2 linked regions of the Cupriavidus necator genome follow. The protein of the gene in region 1 purifies or fractionates together with the protein of each later gene. This does not show direct contact. Links are inferred from orthologs where the notes say so. Each region holds a gene or a part of one and is shown on either strand. Other genes may lie near its edges.

Region 1 (9,411 bases):
GTCGTGGCTGCTGGACCTGCTGCGCCGCTCGGCGTGGGTGGGTGCAGTGCTGGCGCAGACGGCGGCGCTGGCCGGGCGCACGCTGGCGTGGGGCGCGCGCCGCGGGCAGGCCCCGGCGCAGCCGGACAATCCGCGGCGCGCGCTTTGGTTCGGCCGCGTGCGCGACGCCGTGATCGTGCTGGTGGCATTGGCCGCGTTGCTGCGCGTGGGCTACTTCGTGCACAGCGAGGTGGGCTGGGCCGAAGTCGGCCATGTGCTGTGGCTCGGCACGATCACGATGGTGCGCGTGGTGGTGCTGATCGCGCTGGCGGCGCTGGTGTGGGTGCCGATCGGCATCCGCATCGGCCTGAGCCCGGAACTGGCGCGCATTGCCCAGCCGATCGCGCAGTTCCTGGCCGCCTTCCCGGCCAACCTGATGTTCCCGCTGGCGGTGATGCTGATCGTGCGCTTCGGGCTGAACCCGGAGATCTGGCTGAGCCCGCTGCTGATCTTCGGCACGCAGTGGTACATCCTGTTCAACGTGGTCGCGGGGGCGTCGGGCATTCCCACCGAACTGAAGCTCGCCACGCGCAATTTCGGCCTGCGTGGCTGGCTGCTGTGGAAGCGCTTCCTGATCCCCGCGGTGTTCCCGAGCCTGCTGACCGGGCTGGTGACCGCCGCCGGCGGCTCGTGGAACGCGAGCATCGTGTCCGAGTACGTGACCTGGGGCGACCGCACCATCGTCGCCACCGGGCTCGGCAGCTACATCGCCGAGACCACCGCGCGCGGCGACTTCCCGCGCATTGCGCTGGGCATAGTCGTGATGGCGCTGTTCGTGGTCGGCTTCAACCGGCTGCTGTGGAACCGCCTGTATCAACTCGCGCAAGAGCGCACCCGCTTGTAAGGCAACGATGGCAGAGAACATTGCATCCACCGCCGCCCCCGCCGTGATCGAGCTGCGCGGCGTCGGCAAGATCTTCCGCACCGCCAGCCAGAGCGACCGTGCCGTGCTCGAAGGCGTGGACCTGACGCTGCGCGAGGGCGAGATCGTCGCCATGCTGGGCAAGTCCGGCTCGGGCAAGTCCACGCTGTTGCGCATCATGGCCGGGCTGGTCGGCGCCGACCGCGGCGAGGTGGACTTTCGCGGCGAACGGCTGGCCGGCACCGCCGAGGGCATCGCCATGGTGTTCCAGTCGTTCGCGCTGTTCCCGTGGCTGACGGTGCAGCAGAACGTTGAGCTGGGGCTCGAGGCCCAGGGCGTGCCCAGGGCCGAGCGCGAGCGCCGCGCCGAGGCCGCGATCGACATGATCGGGCTGGCCGGCTTCAACAGCGCACTGCCGCGCGAGCTGTCGGGCGGCATGCGCCAGCGCGTGGGCATTGCGCGCGCGCTGGTGACCGAGCCGGACCTGCTGCTGATGGATGAAGCATTCTCGGCCCTGGACGTGCTGACCGGCGAGACCCTGCGCGACGAGATGCTGGCGCTGTGGGAAAGCGGCCGTGCCAATATCAGGAGCATCCTGATCGTCTCGCACAATATCGAAGAGGCAGTGATGATGGCCGACCGCATCGTGATCCTGTCGAGCGACCCGGGCCGCATCCGCGCCGAGGTGCCAGTGGCGCTGCCGCGTCCGCGCAACCGCGACAGCGCGCAGGTGCGCGCGCTGGTCGACGAGATCTACGCGCTGATGACCGCCCCCGCCGCGGAAGCGCGCCTGCCCGCGCAAGCGCCCGCGCGCCAGATCGCCTACCGGCTGCCGGACGCCGACATCAGCCAGATGGAAGCGATCCTCGACCTGCTGTGCGAGGCACCCTTCAACTGCCGCGCCGACCTGCCCCACCTGGCCGACGAAGCCGGCCTCACCGACGACGAACTGCTGCCTGCGTGCGAAGCGCTGCAGCTGGTGCAACTGGTGTCGATCGAGCGCGGCGACATCGCCGCCACCGGGGCCGGCCGCGCCTGGTACGCCGCCGGGCCGCAGCAACGCAAGGTGATGTTCGGCCAGCAGTTGCTGGGCAACGTCGCACTGGCCGCGCATATCCGCCGCGAACTGGTGGCCAGCGAGGCCGGCGAGATCCGCGAAGAACAGGTGCTGCACGAACTGGAGCGGTTCCTGAAGCCCGCCGAGGCCGAGCGCGTGCTCAGCGTGGCGATCGGCTGGGGGCGCTACGGCGAGATCTACGAGTACCGCTACAACAGCGGCATGCTGACACTGCCCGAGGAAGAGCTGCCCGAGGCGCCGTAAGCCACCAGGCTCAGACGCGCGCCCGTATGGCGCGCCCGATGGCCCCCGTGCGCAGCGCGATCTTGGCCGCATCCTCGCGCAACGCGCGCAGGCGGCGGTCCAGCACCGCATTGGCCGGACGGCCGGTGGAGCTGGCGGTGGGACCAGCCTCATGGCTGGATTCGCCGGCGGCGGCCGCGTGCACCAGCACGTCGGTGCGGCGCTTGTCGGCCGAATCGGCCAGGCGGGCGCGGCGTTCGGCGACGGCATCCTCGGCGGCCTCGGCGACTTCGACGCTGACGGTGGCCGCCACTGGTTCGGCATCGGCGACAGCTTCAGCGGGAGATTCCTCCGCCTTGTCCGCGGCGGCAGGCACTGCCTCCTTGCGTTCCAACGGCGTTTTCCCGCTGCGGATAAAGCCCGCGCCACGGCCGCCGCCCCGCTCATCGGCATGCAGCCGCTCGCTGGCCACCTGCAGGCTGTGGCTGGCGGCCTCGGTGGCCTGCTCGATCGCGGCTTCCGCGGCCGGGATATCGAGCTCGTCATAGTGCTGGCGCACCTGGATGCGCGCCGCCGCCACGTGCGCGGCCACCAGGTAGTTCTGCACGATAAAGCGGTTCAGGTTGTCCACCGCACGGTGCCGGCTCTTGGGCTCGTCCAGCATGCGCTGGAACGACGAGATCAGCGCCGACAGGTTGTCCATAAACTGCTTGCGCTGCACGCGGTAGGCAAAGTCATCCTTGGTCCTACGCAGCAGCAGGTCGCGCGTGGCGCCGATATAGCGGCGGTTGGCCTGCAGCACGCCCTCCACCAGCTTGGGGATGGCGCGGTATTCCCAGCTCGGCAGCACAAAGCTGAACAGCGAGGCGATGATGCCGCCGATCACGGTATCCACCAGCCGCTCGCCCGCCACCGTGGGACTTCCCGGCATCAGCAGGTGGATCTGGATCAGCACCTGGATGCAGGCGGCAATCGCGGTGTAGCGGTACTTGATGGTCACGAACGCGGCGCTGGCCACCAGCGACAGGAACAGCACGCCCAGCAGGATCAGCGGCTGGTGCACCACCTTCAGGATCGCGACCGCGACCACGCAGCCAATCAGCGTGCCGATCAGGCGGTCGTTGTAGCGCTGCTTGGTCATGCTGAAGTTGGGCTTCAGGATGACGATGATGGTCAGCAGGATCCAGTAGCTGTGCGACACATAGGGCAGGTGCTCGGCAATCCACAGCCCCAGCGACACCGCCATCGAGATCCGCAGCGAGAAGCGGAACGCCGGCGAACTCCACTTCAGGTTGTCGCGCAGCACGCTGAACTCATACTTCTGGCGCGTCAGGAACGGCGTCATGTCCGAGCCGGGCAGCACCCTGGCCGGCTCCACCGGCGTGCGCGACGCTTCGTGCAGCTGGCCGACCAGCGTGATCGCGCCGCGCATCATGTCGAGCGTATCGACCAGCGCCGTCATCGCCGCCGGGTTGATATGGTGGTGGCGAAATTGCTCGACCTCGGCCTCGACCGCGCGCAGGCCCTGGCGATATTCCACCGTGGCGTACGAGGCGCGGCCGCGCGTGATCTCGTAGGCGATCTCTTCCACGTCCTTGCACATCTGCAGCACCAGCCCGCGCAGATGGTCCAGCACCGGCGTGCCGGCAAAGGTCTGGCGCAGCAGCGGATAGTCGGTGTTGGTCGACAGAATATACTCGTACAGGTCGAGCATGCGCAGGTGCACCTGCACCAGCAGCCCGTCGTGCGGAGTGCGGTTGCCGCGCAGCACCAGGTCGCGCGCGGCCTGCTGGCGCTCGGCCACCACGATCTGCTGGCGCACCAGCTGGTTGAACTGGGCCTCGTAGTCGTTGCCGGCGTCGTAGAAGCCGGCCTTGATCTCGAGATAGCCGGCCAGCTCATACAACGATTCGGCCAGCACCTGCTGCTTGGTGCGGCGCTCGGTGATCCAGCTCACCAGCATCGCATAGCCGAGATAAGCGACCGCGCCGATGCTGAACAGCGCCGCGTGCTCCAGCGCGCGCCGCACCAGGAAGTCTTCGTTGATGGTCAGCGTCATCACGAACAGCGCCGCGAACTGCAGCGGCAGCGTCTTGTTGCCGTACACCGTCATCATGCCGGCCAGGAACGTCACCAGCACCAGCAGGAACGGCATCACGCGCGGGAACGGCGTGGCCAGCGCCACCACCAGCGTGACCACGCTGCACAGCAGCACGCTGGCCATCATCTCGTTGAACTTGTGGTTCAGCGGGCTGGGCAGGTCCATCAGGCTGGTGCACAGCGCCCCCATCGACACCACCATCGCGGTGGGCAGGTCGCTGAAGTGCAGCGCGATCAGCGTGGCGCCGATCACCCCGGTGGCCGAGCGCAGCCCCCGGTAGATGTAGTGCGAATACAGGAAGGTGCGGGGATCGTGCGCGTATTGCATGCAGCGGGGGCGATGGCGTGCGGTGGCGGGTGTGGCAGCGGAAAACTAGTTCACTGGCCCAGCCAGCGCGAGCGCGCCGCGTGCCGTCCGCTCTCGAGCTTCACCTTGAACTGCGCCGCCGGCTCGCGTGCCAGCGTCACCGGCAGCACCTGCAGCTCGTCGCGGCGGAAGGCGTGCAGCTCGATGCGGTCGCCGCTACGGTAGCGCGCCAGCAGCTTGTCGATCTGGCCCGGCGCCACGCGCAGGCCGTCAATCGCCACCAGCAGGTCGCCGGCGGACAGGCCGGCGGCCTGCGCGGCGCCGCCGTCGAACACCTGCGCCACGCGCACCCAGCCCTCATCGCTCTTGACCTTGATACCCAGCGCCGCGGTGCGCGCCGGCTTCTGCGCATCGGCCTTGACGCCGAACGTTTTGAACAGCGCCGGCAGCGGCAGCTCGCCGGTGCCTTCGGTCAGCGAGCGCAGCAGCGGCCCCATGCGCAGGCCGGTGACTTCATCGAACAGCGCATGGACCTCGGCCTCGGTCACGCCGCGCTGCACCGCGCCCGGCGCGTAGAAGCCGCGGCCGTAGCGGCGCCACAGCGCGCGCATGACATCGTCAAGCGAGCGTCGCCCGCGGGTCTTGTCGCGAATGGTCAGGTCCAGCGCCAGCGCCACCAGCGAACCCTTGGTGTAGTAGCTGACGATGGCGTTGGGGGCGTTCTCGTCCTGGCGGTAGTACTTGGTCCAGGCATCGAAGGAGCTTTCCGCCACGCTCTGCTTGGTGCGGCCGCTGCCGCGCAGCACGCCGTTCCAGGTCTTGGCCAGCATCTCGATGTACTGCTCGTCGGTGATGCAGCCGGAGCGCACCAGCACCAGGTCGTCGTAGTAACTGGTGAAACCCTCGAACAGCCACAGCAGCGGCGTGTAGGTTTCCTCGGCCAGCCGGTACGGCACGAACGCGGCCGGCTTGATGCGCTTGACGTTCCAGGTGTGGAAATACTCGTGGCTGCACAGCCCGAGGAAGGTGCGGTAGCCCTCGCTGGTATCGCTGTCGCCGCGCACCGGCAGGTCATTGCGCGCGCATATCAGCGCGGTGCTGGCACGGTGTTCCAGGCCGCCGTAGCCGTCGCTGGTGACCATCGTCATGAAGACGTAGCGGCGGTTGCTGTCCAGGAACGGCGCCTGCGCGGTCTTGGGCTCGAACAGCCGGATCTGCGCTTCGCAGATCCGCTTCAGGTCGCGGCACACGCGCTCGAGGTCGAGCTGCGGCACGCGCCCGGTGAAGACCACGTCGTGCTGCGCGCCGCAGGCGCGGAAGCTGGCCAGCTGGAAGGTGCCCATCTCGACCGGATGATCGACCAGCTCATCGTAGTCGGCCACCTGGTAGCGGCCGAAGCCGTAGCGCTTCGCGCCTGCGCGGCCGGGCGCTTCGCGCATGGCGGTGGCGACGCGCCAGCCGCGATAGGCCTCGCCGGCGGGCGCATGGATATCGATGGTGCATGGCCGCTCGGCCTGCCCGTCCACGCACAGGAACACCGAGCTGCCGTTGAAGAAGCCGTGGGTGGTGTCCAGGTGCGCCGCGCGCACCGACAGGTCCCAGGCATAGACCTCGTAGCTGAGCGTCAGCGGGCCGTCGGCCAGGCTGACCGGCGCGGCCTGCCAGCGCTGCTTGTCGAGCTTGGTCAGCCTGACCTCGCGCCCGCCCGCATCGGCGCGGATGCGCACGATATTGCGCGCGAAGTCCCGGATCATGTAGCTGCCCGGGATCCAGGCCGGCAGCGAGAAACACTGGCCGGCGGGATCGGGTTCGCTCACGGTGACGGTGACGGCAAACAGGTGCGCTTCAGGCTGAAGCGGGGCGATGGCGTAGCGGATCGGCGTCATGGGCAGGATTGTAACGTCGGCGCCAGGACACGGATGCAGCGCCGACGCGGTGGTGCATCAGGGCGACGGTGCGCGATCAGCCGCGATTCACATCCACCACCACGCGCCCGCGCATGCCGCCTTCCATGATCTTGCGGCCCGCCTCGATCGCGTCGCCCAGGCCGATCTCGCGCGTCAGCGCATTGAGCCGGTCCGGCTCCAGGTCGCCGGCCAGGCGCTGCCAGGCCTGCTCGCGCAGCGGCATCGCCGCCATCACACTGTCGATGCCGTGCAAGGTGATGCCGCGCAGGATGAACGGCGCCACCGACCCCGGGAAGTCAAGGCCCTGCGCCAGCCCGCACGCCGTCACCACGCCGCCGTAGCGCACCTGGGCGCAGGCATTGACCAGCGTGTGCGAGCCGACCGAGTCGACCACCGCGGCCCAGCGCTCCTTTTGCAGCGGCTTGCCGGGTACGCCCAGCTCAGCACGGTCGATCACGTCATCGGCGCCCAGCGCCTTCAGGAAATCCGCCTCCCGGGTCTTGCCGGTCGAGGCCACCACCTTGTAGCCAAGCTTGCTCAGCAGCGAGATCGCCACCGTCCCCACCCCACCGGAGGCGCCGGTCACCAGCACCTCGCCATCGCCGGGGCGCACCGGGCCGTCGACGCCGCCGCGCTCCAGCGCCAGCACCGACAGCATCGCGGTATAGCCCGCGGTGCCGATCGCCATGGCCTGGCGCGTGGTGAAGGCGTCGGGCAGGCGCACCAGCCAGTCGCCCTTCAGGCGCGCGCGCTGCGCAAGGCAGCCCCAATGCGTCTCGCCCACGCCGTAGCCGTTGAGCACTACCTTGTCGCCTGCCTTCCAGCGCGGGTGCGCGGATTCCAGCACCGTGCCGGCGCCGTCGATGCCCGCCACCATCGGCCACTTGCGCACCACCGGCGAGCGGCCCGTGATCGCCAGCCCGTCCTTGAAGTTGATGGTGGAGTAGTCGACGGCAACCAGCACGTCGCCGTCGGCGGGCAGCTGCGCGTCGTCGAGCGTGGCGATACTGGCCTGGGTGGCGCCGTCGGCCTGGGTCAGCAGCAATGCCTGGAAGGTCATGGTGTCTCCTTTGTCGCCTGCCGGCGATCGCATGGAATCAGGGAAAAGGCAGAATGCAGAACGGCCGGACAAGTCCGGCCGTCGATCGGGCCGGTACAGGTCCGGCGCGCGCTTATTTCTTGATGCTGGCGAGCTTGCGTTCCAGCGTGGCGACATCCGCCGCGCCGGGAATGCGGGTGCCGTCGGTGAAGAACACCGCCGGAGTGCCGGTCACGTTCATGCTGTGGCCCAATGCCAGGTTTTCTTCCAGCGGGGTCTTGCAGCTGCCGTTGCCGGTCAGCGCCACCTGCTTGAGCATCCAGTCGCGCCAGGCCTTGGTGCGGTCGGACGCGCACCAGACCTGCTTGGCCTTGGTTTCGGAATCCGGCGACAGCACCGGGTACAGGAAGGTGTACACGGTGATGTTGTCCATCTGCTGGAAGGTCTGCTCGATGCGCTTGCAATAGCCGCAGTTGGGGTCGGAGAACACCGCCACCTGGCGGCTGCCATCGCCCTTGGTCCACTTGATCGCGCGCGCCAGCGGCAGGTCCGACCACTTGATGCGGTTGATCTCGGCCAGCCGCTCCTCGGTCAGGTTGGTGCCGGTGCGGGTGTCGATCATCTCGCCGTTCAGGATGTAGCGGCCCGAGGCGTCGGTGTAGACCACCTGCCCGCCTATATTGGCCTCGAACAGGCCCGGCACCGGGGTCTTGCTCACGCTCTTCACTTCAGCACGGCCGCCCACCATCTTCTGCAGCGACTCCTTGATGCGGTCGGTGCCGGGCTCGCCCGCGGCCATGGCATGCAGCGCGAAGCCCGCCGCGGCCAGCCCGCCGGCGATGGCGGTGATCGCGGCGCTCATGGCGGGGCGGCGGCGCAGGAATGGGAACATGTGGACTCCAGAGTATTCGGTAAAGGGATCGGAACGTTGGCGCGGCCGCGGTCAGCCAAGCGCGCGCGCGATCAGGAAGCGCTTGAGCAAGGACTGGCCGCCGACCGCGCGCATGCCGGTGTTGCGCACCACGCGCGCGACGCCGCCCGGCAACGAGAACAACCGGTGCAGTCCGTCGGTGGCCGCGGTCAGCGCAAGCAAATCGGTGGCGCGGGCGCGCTCATAGCGGCGCAGCAAGCGCAGGTCGCCCTCGCTGCGGAAAGGTTCTTTGTCGGCCATCACGCGGCCAAGTTCCGCGACGCCGCGCAGGCCCAGGTTCATGCCCTGGCCGGCCAGCGGATGCAACACGTGGGCGGCGTCGCCCACCAGCGCCACGTGCGGCTGCACGAACTGGTCGGCACGCTGCAGCACCAGCGGGAAGCCCTGCGCCGGGGTCACGCAGCGCAGCGCGCCGAACTGCGCGCCGACCGCGCCGCTGGCGCCCTGCATCACCGTGGCGGCGAGCGCCTCGGGCGACAGCGCCAGCAGCTCGCGCGCGTGGGCCTCTTCGGCGGCCCAGACCATCGACACATGGTTGTCCGGCAGCGGCAGCAGCGCCAGCACTTCGCCGTTGGCGGGTTCCTCGTCGGCCATCAGTTTTTCGGGCGCGCCCAGGAACCACTGCCACGCGGTTTCCTGGTGCGGGCGCTCGCAGGCGAAATTGGCGACCACGCCCAGCTGGCGGTACTTGCGCGTGCTGACGCCGATGTGGCATTGCTGGCGCAGCCAGGAGCGCGCGCCGTCGGCACCGACCACGCAGGCCGTGCGCAGCTTCTCGCCATTGCCCAGGGTCAGCGTGACGCCGTCAGGATCGCGCTCGAACGCGCTCGCCGTGGCGTCGTGCCAGGTCACCTGGTGCTGGAAGCCCAGCGCTGTGTCGAGCGCGCGCTCGACGTGGCTGGATTCGATGATCCACGCCAGCTGCG
Region 2 (5,053 bases), 1.8 Mb from region 1 along the record:
CTGTACTCGACCTCGGAGCGCGACAAGTTCCGCACCCGCGTCGAGCGTTCGCAGAACGGCACGCTGGAGGTCTTCATCAGCCACCGCGGTGCGCAGGAGCAGCTGACCGGCATCGACAAGTCGAGCACGGTCTGGACCCCGCGTCCGGCCGATCCTGAGCTGGAAGCCGAATTCCTGTCGCGCCTGGCCCAGCGCCTGGGCGTGCAGAAGGAACAAGCCGACCGCATGGCCAAGAACCCGGCGGCGGCGGGCAATGCCGCAGCCGCTGCGGGCACGGCCGCCGCTGCTGGCGCTGCTGCTGGTGCCGATGGCGCCGCGCCGGCCAAGTCGTACCTGTCCCAGGTCAACGGCGCTCCGGCGCTGCAGCTGCCCGAACCGTTCGACCGCGCCTGGCGCTCGGTCGGCCTGTCGCTGGACCGCGTGAACTTCACGGTTGAAGACCGCGACCGCGGCCAGGGCCTGTACTACGTGCGCTATGTCGACCCGCGCACCGTTGCCGACAGCCGTGGCTTCTTCTCCAAGCTGTTCACCAAGCCGGAAGATTCCAAGACCGCCAAGAAGTATCGCGTGTCGCTCAAGGGCACGGGCAGCGGCACGCTGGTGACGGTGCTCAACGATGCCGGCCAGCCTGAGAACGGCGAAATCGGCAAGCGCATCCTGTCGCTGATCGACGAGCAACTGCACTGAGCCGGCGCATGACTGCTGGCATGCCAGCCGGCCGTCCTGGCCGGTGTCTGGCGGGGAGGGCGCGGCCATGATGCGCTTCGCCTTCCTCGGCAGCGGCAGCGAGGGCAACTCGCTGCTGATCGAATCCCGCGAAGACACCACCACCACGCGCGTGCTGCTCGACTGCGGCTTCGGCATCCGCGAGACCGCGCGGCGCCTGGAGCGCCTGGGCGTCGCGCCGGACCAGCTCGACGCCGTGCTGGTGACGCACGAGCATGGCGACCACGTCGGCTCGGCCTACGCCTTTGCCGCCCGCCACCGCCTGGCGGTGTATACCAGCCACGGCACCTGGCTGGCGACCTCGCACCTGCGCGGCGCCGATGCGGCCGACGTGCGCGTCTGCGGCGCCGACCATGCCTTTGCCATCGGCGGACTGCAGGTGCTGCCGTACACCGTGCCGCACGATGCGCGCGAGCCGCTGCAGTTCGTCTTGTCGGACGGGCAGGCAAGGCTGGGTGTGTTGACCGATGCAGGCATGGAGACGCCTTACGTGACGGCGCGCCTGGCAGGCGTGGATGCGCTGGTGCTGGAATGCAACCATGACCGCGAGATGCTGCGCAATTCGGTCTATCCGGCTTCGCTGAAGCGGCGCATCGGCGGGGACTTCGGCCACCTGGCCAATGAAGTGGCGGCCAGTATCCTGGCGCAAGTTGCCCATGCCGGCCTGAACCGCGTGGTCGCGGCCCACCTCAGCAAGCAGAACAATACGCGTGAGCTGGCAACGGGGGCGCTGGCAATGGCATTGGGTGCGTTGCCGTCCGAGGTGCTGGTGGCAGACCAGGACGAGGGCCTGGACTGGCAGGCGGTGCGCGCCTGAGGGATGCGTGGATTCGGCAGGGCGCAGTGCGGTAGCAGCGCCCAAATAAAAAAACCGGCCCGAAGGCCGGTTTTTTCATCGGTCAGGAACCGATTACTGCTTGGCAGCCGGAGCCGAAGCGTCAGCAGCCGGAGCCGAAGCGTCAGCAGCCGGAGCAGCAGCAGCCGGAGCGGCCGGGGCTTCAGCAGCGGGAGCCGAAGCTTCAGCGGCCGGAGCGGCAGCAGCCGGAGCAGCCGTGTCAGCGGCCGGAGCGGCAGCTTCTTCCTTCTTGCCGCAAGCGGCGAGAGCAACAGCGGCCAGCAGCGATGCGATCAGGAGAGACTTCTTCATTGTTCGTCCTTTAACTTGTAATAACGGAAAACAGGCGATGAATAATTACCGGTAATTATCGCTCTTGAACTGCAAAATAGAGGCCCTCCCGGGTCCCGATAAATGCAATGGTCCACAGTACTAGCCAGCCAACAATTATATCCGCGTTTTCCCGGCTTGTGTAGCGCCGAAATTTACTGATTCGCAATGTTACGTATTATTACAGCCGCGGGCCCAATTGCAGCCATCCTTCCAGCGTCCAGTGATGGAAAGTTTCCATCAGATCGGGTAGGTCCGCGCAAGCCGCAACATCTTCGCTACTAAGCTGCCGATAATCGGCCAACTTTTTCAGCCATTGCATCAGTTCGGCCGGCGGCTCGTAGGCTTCTCCATTGAGGAAGAAATTCGCGCGGTCGTAAAGCGCAATCGATGCTGATGGCAGTACCACACCATGGCGGGCCGCCAGTGTCGCATAACGGCGCAACGGCATGTCGGGTATCTCTGCAAATTCAACGCCAGGTTTGGGTTCTGACAGATGGCTGCCGAGGAATTCGGACACCATCTGGCTATTCCATTGCAACGCCTTGAGCCGCTCGGCGACTGCCTTGGCCATGCCGGCGGGTAACTGCGCGGGCCGCGTGGCGGCGCGCTCGCCGGCGTCGGCATAACGGCCGCCGAGGTCTTCATTGTCTTCGACCGTTTCAGACAGCCAGGCCAGGAAATGCCCGGCCAGCTCGCGGTAGGCCGGCGCGCGGAAGCCGATCGAGCAGGTCATGCATTCGCCTTCGGCAATGCCATCGTGCGCATATTGCGGCGGCAGGTAGAGCATGTCGCCGGGTTCGAGCACCCATTCCTGTTCCGCGTTGAAGTCGGCGAGGATCTTCAGCGGCATGTCCGGGATCAGCTCAAGGCTGGTCTGCGACGAAATGCGCCAGCGGCGCCGGCCCGAGACTTGCAGCAGGAACACGTCGTAGGAGTCGAAATGCGGGCCCACGCCGCCGCCGTCGGTGGCGTAGCTGATCATCAGGTCGTCCAGGCGCGCGTCCGGCACGAAACGGAAGCGGCCCATCAGTTCCGCCGCGGCGGCGTCATGCAGATTTACCCCTTGCACCAGCAGGGTCCACTGGCGGGCCTTGACGCCGGGCAGGTTTTCGCGCGCAAATGGGCCATGCGCGAGTTTCCAGCGGTTACGGAAGTGCGTCACCAGGCGCGATTCGACGTCATCGCTGTCGGCCAGGTCGAAAAGAGCCTCGCGCGACACAGGCGGCACGATTCCGGGTACTGCCTGTCGAATCAGCAGGGGCTTGCGATGCCAGATATCCCGCATGAATGCAGCAGGCGTCATGCCACCAAGCAGGTCGAGCGGAGTGTCTGGATCGACGGGGCCAGGGGGCAGGGCCTGCGCGTATAATGCGGAATCGTTCATGGAGTCAAGAATTGAAAATCGCTAAGAATACTGTGGTGTCCGTGATGTACAAGCTGTCGGACGCGCAAGGCAATCTGATCGAGGAGTCAGATGAAGCCATGGTTTATTTGCACGGCGGGTATGATGGCACGTTCCCCAAGATCGAGGAAGCGCTCGACGGTCATGACGCGGGCTTCGAGACCCAGTTGCAGCTGGAGCCGGAAGACGCGTTCGGCGACTATGACGCCGATATGGTGAAGGTCGAGCCGCGCAACCGCTTCCCCGAGCCGCTGGAAGTCGGCATGCAGTTCGAAGGCATGCCCGAAGATGGCGACGAAGAGGACTCCGTCATCTATACCGTGACCGACGTGGCCGAGGACAAGGTCGTGCTGGATGGCAACCATCCGCTGGCCGGCATGGCGCTGCGCTTCTGGCTGAAGGTCTCCGAAGTCCGCGAGGCCACCGCCGAGGAAATCGAGCACGGCCACGCCCATGGCGCCTCGGGCGTTGAAGTCGTCGATGAGGACGAGGACGACGACACGCCGCGCACGCTGCACTGATCGCGCTGCACGGTTCGTATTCCGCACCCCAGGAAAAAGCCGGCCGCAGCCGGCTTTTTCGTTGTCGGGCCGGCAAGCGGTCTCAGCGCGGTGCCGGTGCGTCCTTGAGCATGACTGCGAACGGTGAGGCCGCGCCCGGCGTGATCACCAGTTCGGCCCATTGCGAGACCGTGTTGGCGGGCAGTGACACACGCGTGAAGTTCTGCATGACCTTGCCGGCCGCATCGCGCAGCGGCTTGTCGATGCCGAAGCCGTTGTCCGCCCCGTTGGCCCCGTTTCCGCCCGCATGCACCAGCAGCACCTGGCCGCGGAAACGACCGGCCAGCTCGCGCAGCTGGCGCTTGAATTCCAGGTAGCCGTCGCGGGTGCGGTGGCGCATGAAGCCGTCCAGCAGCGTCGGGCGGCCTTTCTTCTCCCAGCCGTTGGCAAAATGCGGGTCGGCGTGGACCACCACCACGATGCCGTTCAGGTCGCGTTGCCGCGCCACCGAGAACGCGCGCGCCAGCCACTGGCGGTTGGCCTCGCGCCGGTCCTCGAACTCGCCGTTGCGCCCGCCTTCGTCGCGGTAGTGGTTGTTGTCACCCGGCAGGTTCATGCCGACGAGCAGGATATCGGCCACCTCCATGCGCATGTTCTCGCGGAAGCTGCGGAACAGCGCCTGGTCCGACTGCCGGTGCAGCGGTCGCGGATGCCGGCCGAGCGTGGCGTCCTCGGGGAAGAACAGCTCACGCAGCCGGTTCAGGCGCTCGACCGCGTCAAAGCCGCCGTTGACCGGCAGCCGGCATTCGGACCAGTCGGTCTCTCCGGGCACGTAGACCAGCGGCAGCGGCGACTGGTCCAGCAATTGCTGGCGGTTGCCCAGCACCGCATCGCTGCACGACTCCGTATCGCCCTTGATGCCGCCGGCATGAATGACCAGGTCCAGCTTGCGCTCGCCGAAGTAGTCGAGCAGTGCCGCCGCGTTGGCCTCCGCGGCCGGCCACTGGGGCAGGTCGGCGATCAGCGCGATGCGCGTCAGCTTTGGCCTGGCCGGTGCCTTGCCGGCGCGGCCCGCGGGCGCGGCCGATGCCATGCCGGCCGTGCAAAGCAGCGGCAGCAGCATGGCAAGCAGGGCACGGCGTGCAGCGTTCATGCGGCGTCGAGCGCCTCGCCTGCCAGTGCCTTGAGCCGGTACAGCGCCTCCAGCGCTGCGCGCGGCGTCAGGGTGTCGGGATCCAGGTTGGCCAGCGCATCGAC

The links.
Region 2: the proteins of I6H87_RS09165 (region 1) and I6H87_RS00965 purify together in Escherichia coli (affinity purification with mass spectrometry, with the first as the bait; 2 studies listed by BioGRID). This does not show direct contact. The link is inferred for Cupriavidus necator from one-to-one orthologs.

The regions. Positions count from the first base shown.
Region 1 is NZ_CP066018.1:1,959,049-1,968,459, reverse strand. What follows is about bases 6,568-9,411. They hold I6H87_RS09165 (DsbC family protein), read right to left. Parts: upstream 8,447-9,411; coding sequence 7,688-8,446; downstream 6,568-7,687. Other genes in these bases: I6H87_RS09160 (UbiH/UbiF family hydroxylase), read right to left, coding at 8,498-9,411; acuI (acrylyl-CoA reductase (NADPH)), read right to left, coding at 6,571-7,575. In the rest of the region: I6H87_RS09190 (ABC transporter permease), read left to right, coding at 1-883; I6H87_RS09185 (ABC transporter ATP-binding protein), read left to right, coding at 891-2,222; I6H87_RS09180 (FUSC family protein), read right to left, coding at 2,233-4,629; I6H87_RS09175 (M61 family metallopeptidase), read right to left, coding at 4,680-6,494. UniProt on the Escherichia coli protein: Acts as a disulfide isomerase, interacting with incorrectly folded proteins to correct non-native disulfide bonds.
Region 2 is NZ_CP066018.1:201,326-206,378, reverse strand. Bases 2,152-5,053 are described here. They hold I6H87_RS00965 (FKBP-type peptidyl-prolyl cis-trans isomerase), read left to right. Parts: upstream 2,152-3,289; coding sequence 3,290-3,817; downstream 3,818-5,053. Other genes in these bases: mutS (DNA mismatch repair protein MutS), read right to left, coding at 4,946-5,053; I6H87_RS00960 (hypothetical protein), read right to left, coding at 3,900-4,949; I6H87_RS00970 (cupin domain-containing protein), read right to left, coding at 2,152-3,278. Also shown: bamC (NlpB/DapX family lipoprotein), read left to right, coding at 1-687; I6H87_RS00975 (MBL fold metallo-hydrolase), read left to right, coding at 755-1,543; I6H87_RS34220 (hypothetical protein), read right to left, coding at 1,637-1,873; more of I6H87_RS00970, read right to left, coding at 2,073-2,151. UniProt on the Escherichia coli protein: Folding helper with both chaperone and peptidyl-prolyl cis-trans isomerase (PPIase) activities. Chaperone activity prevents aggregation of unfolded or partially folded proteins and promotes their correct folding.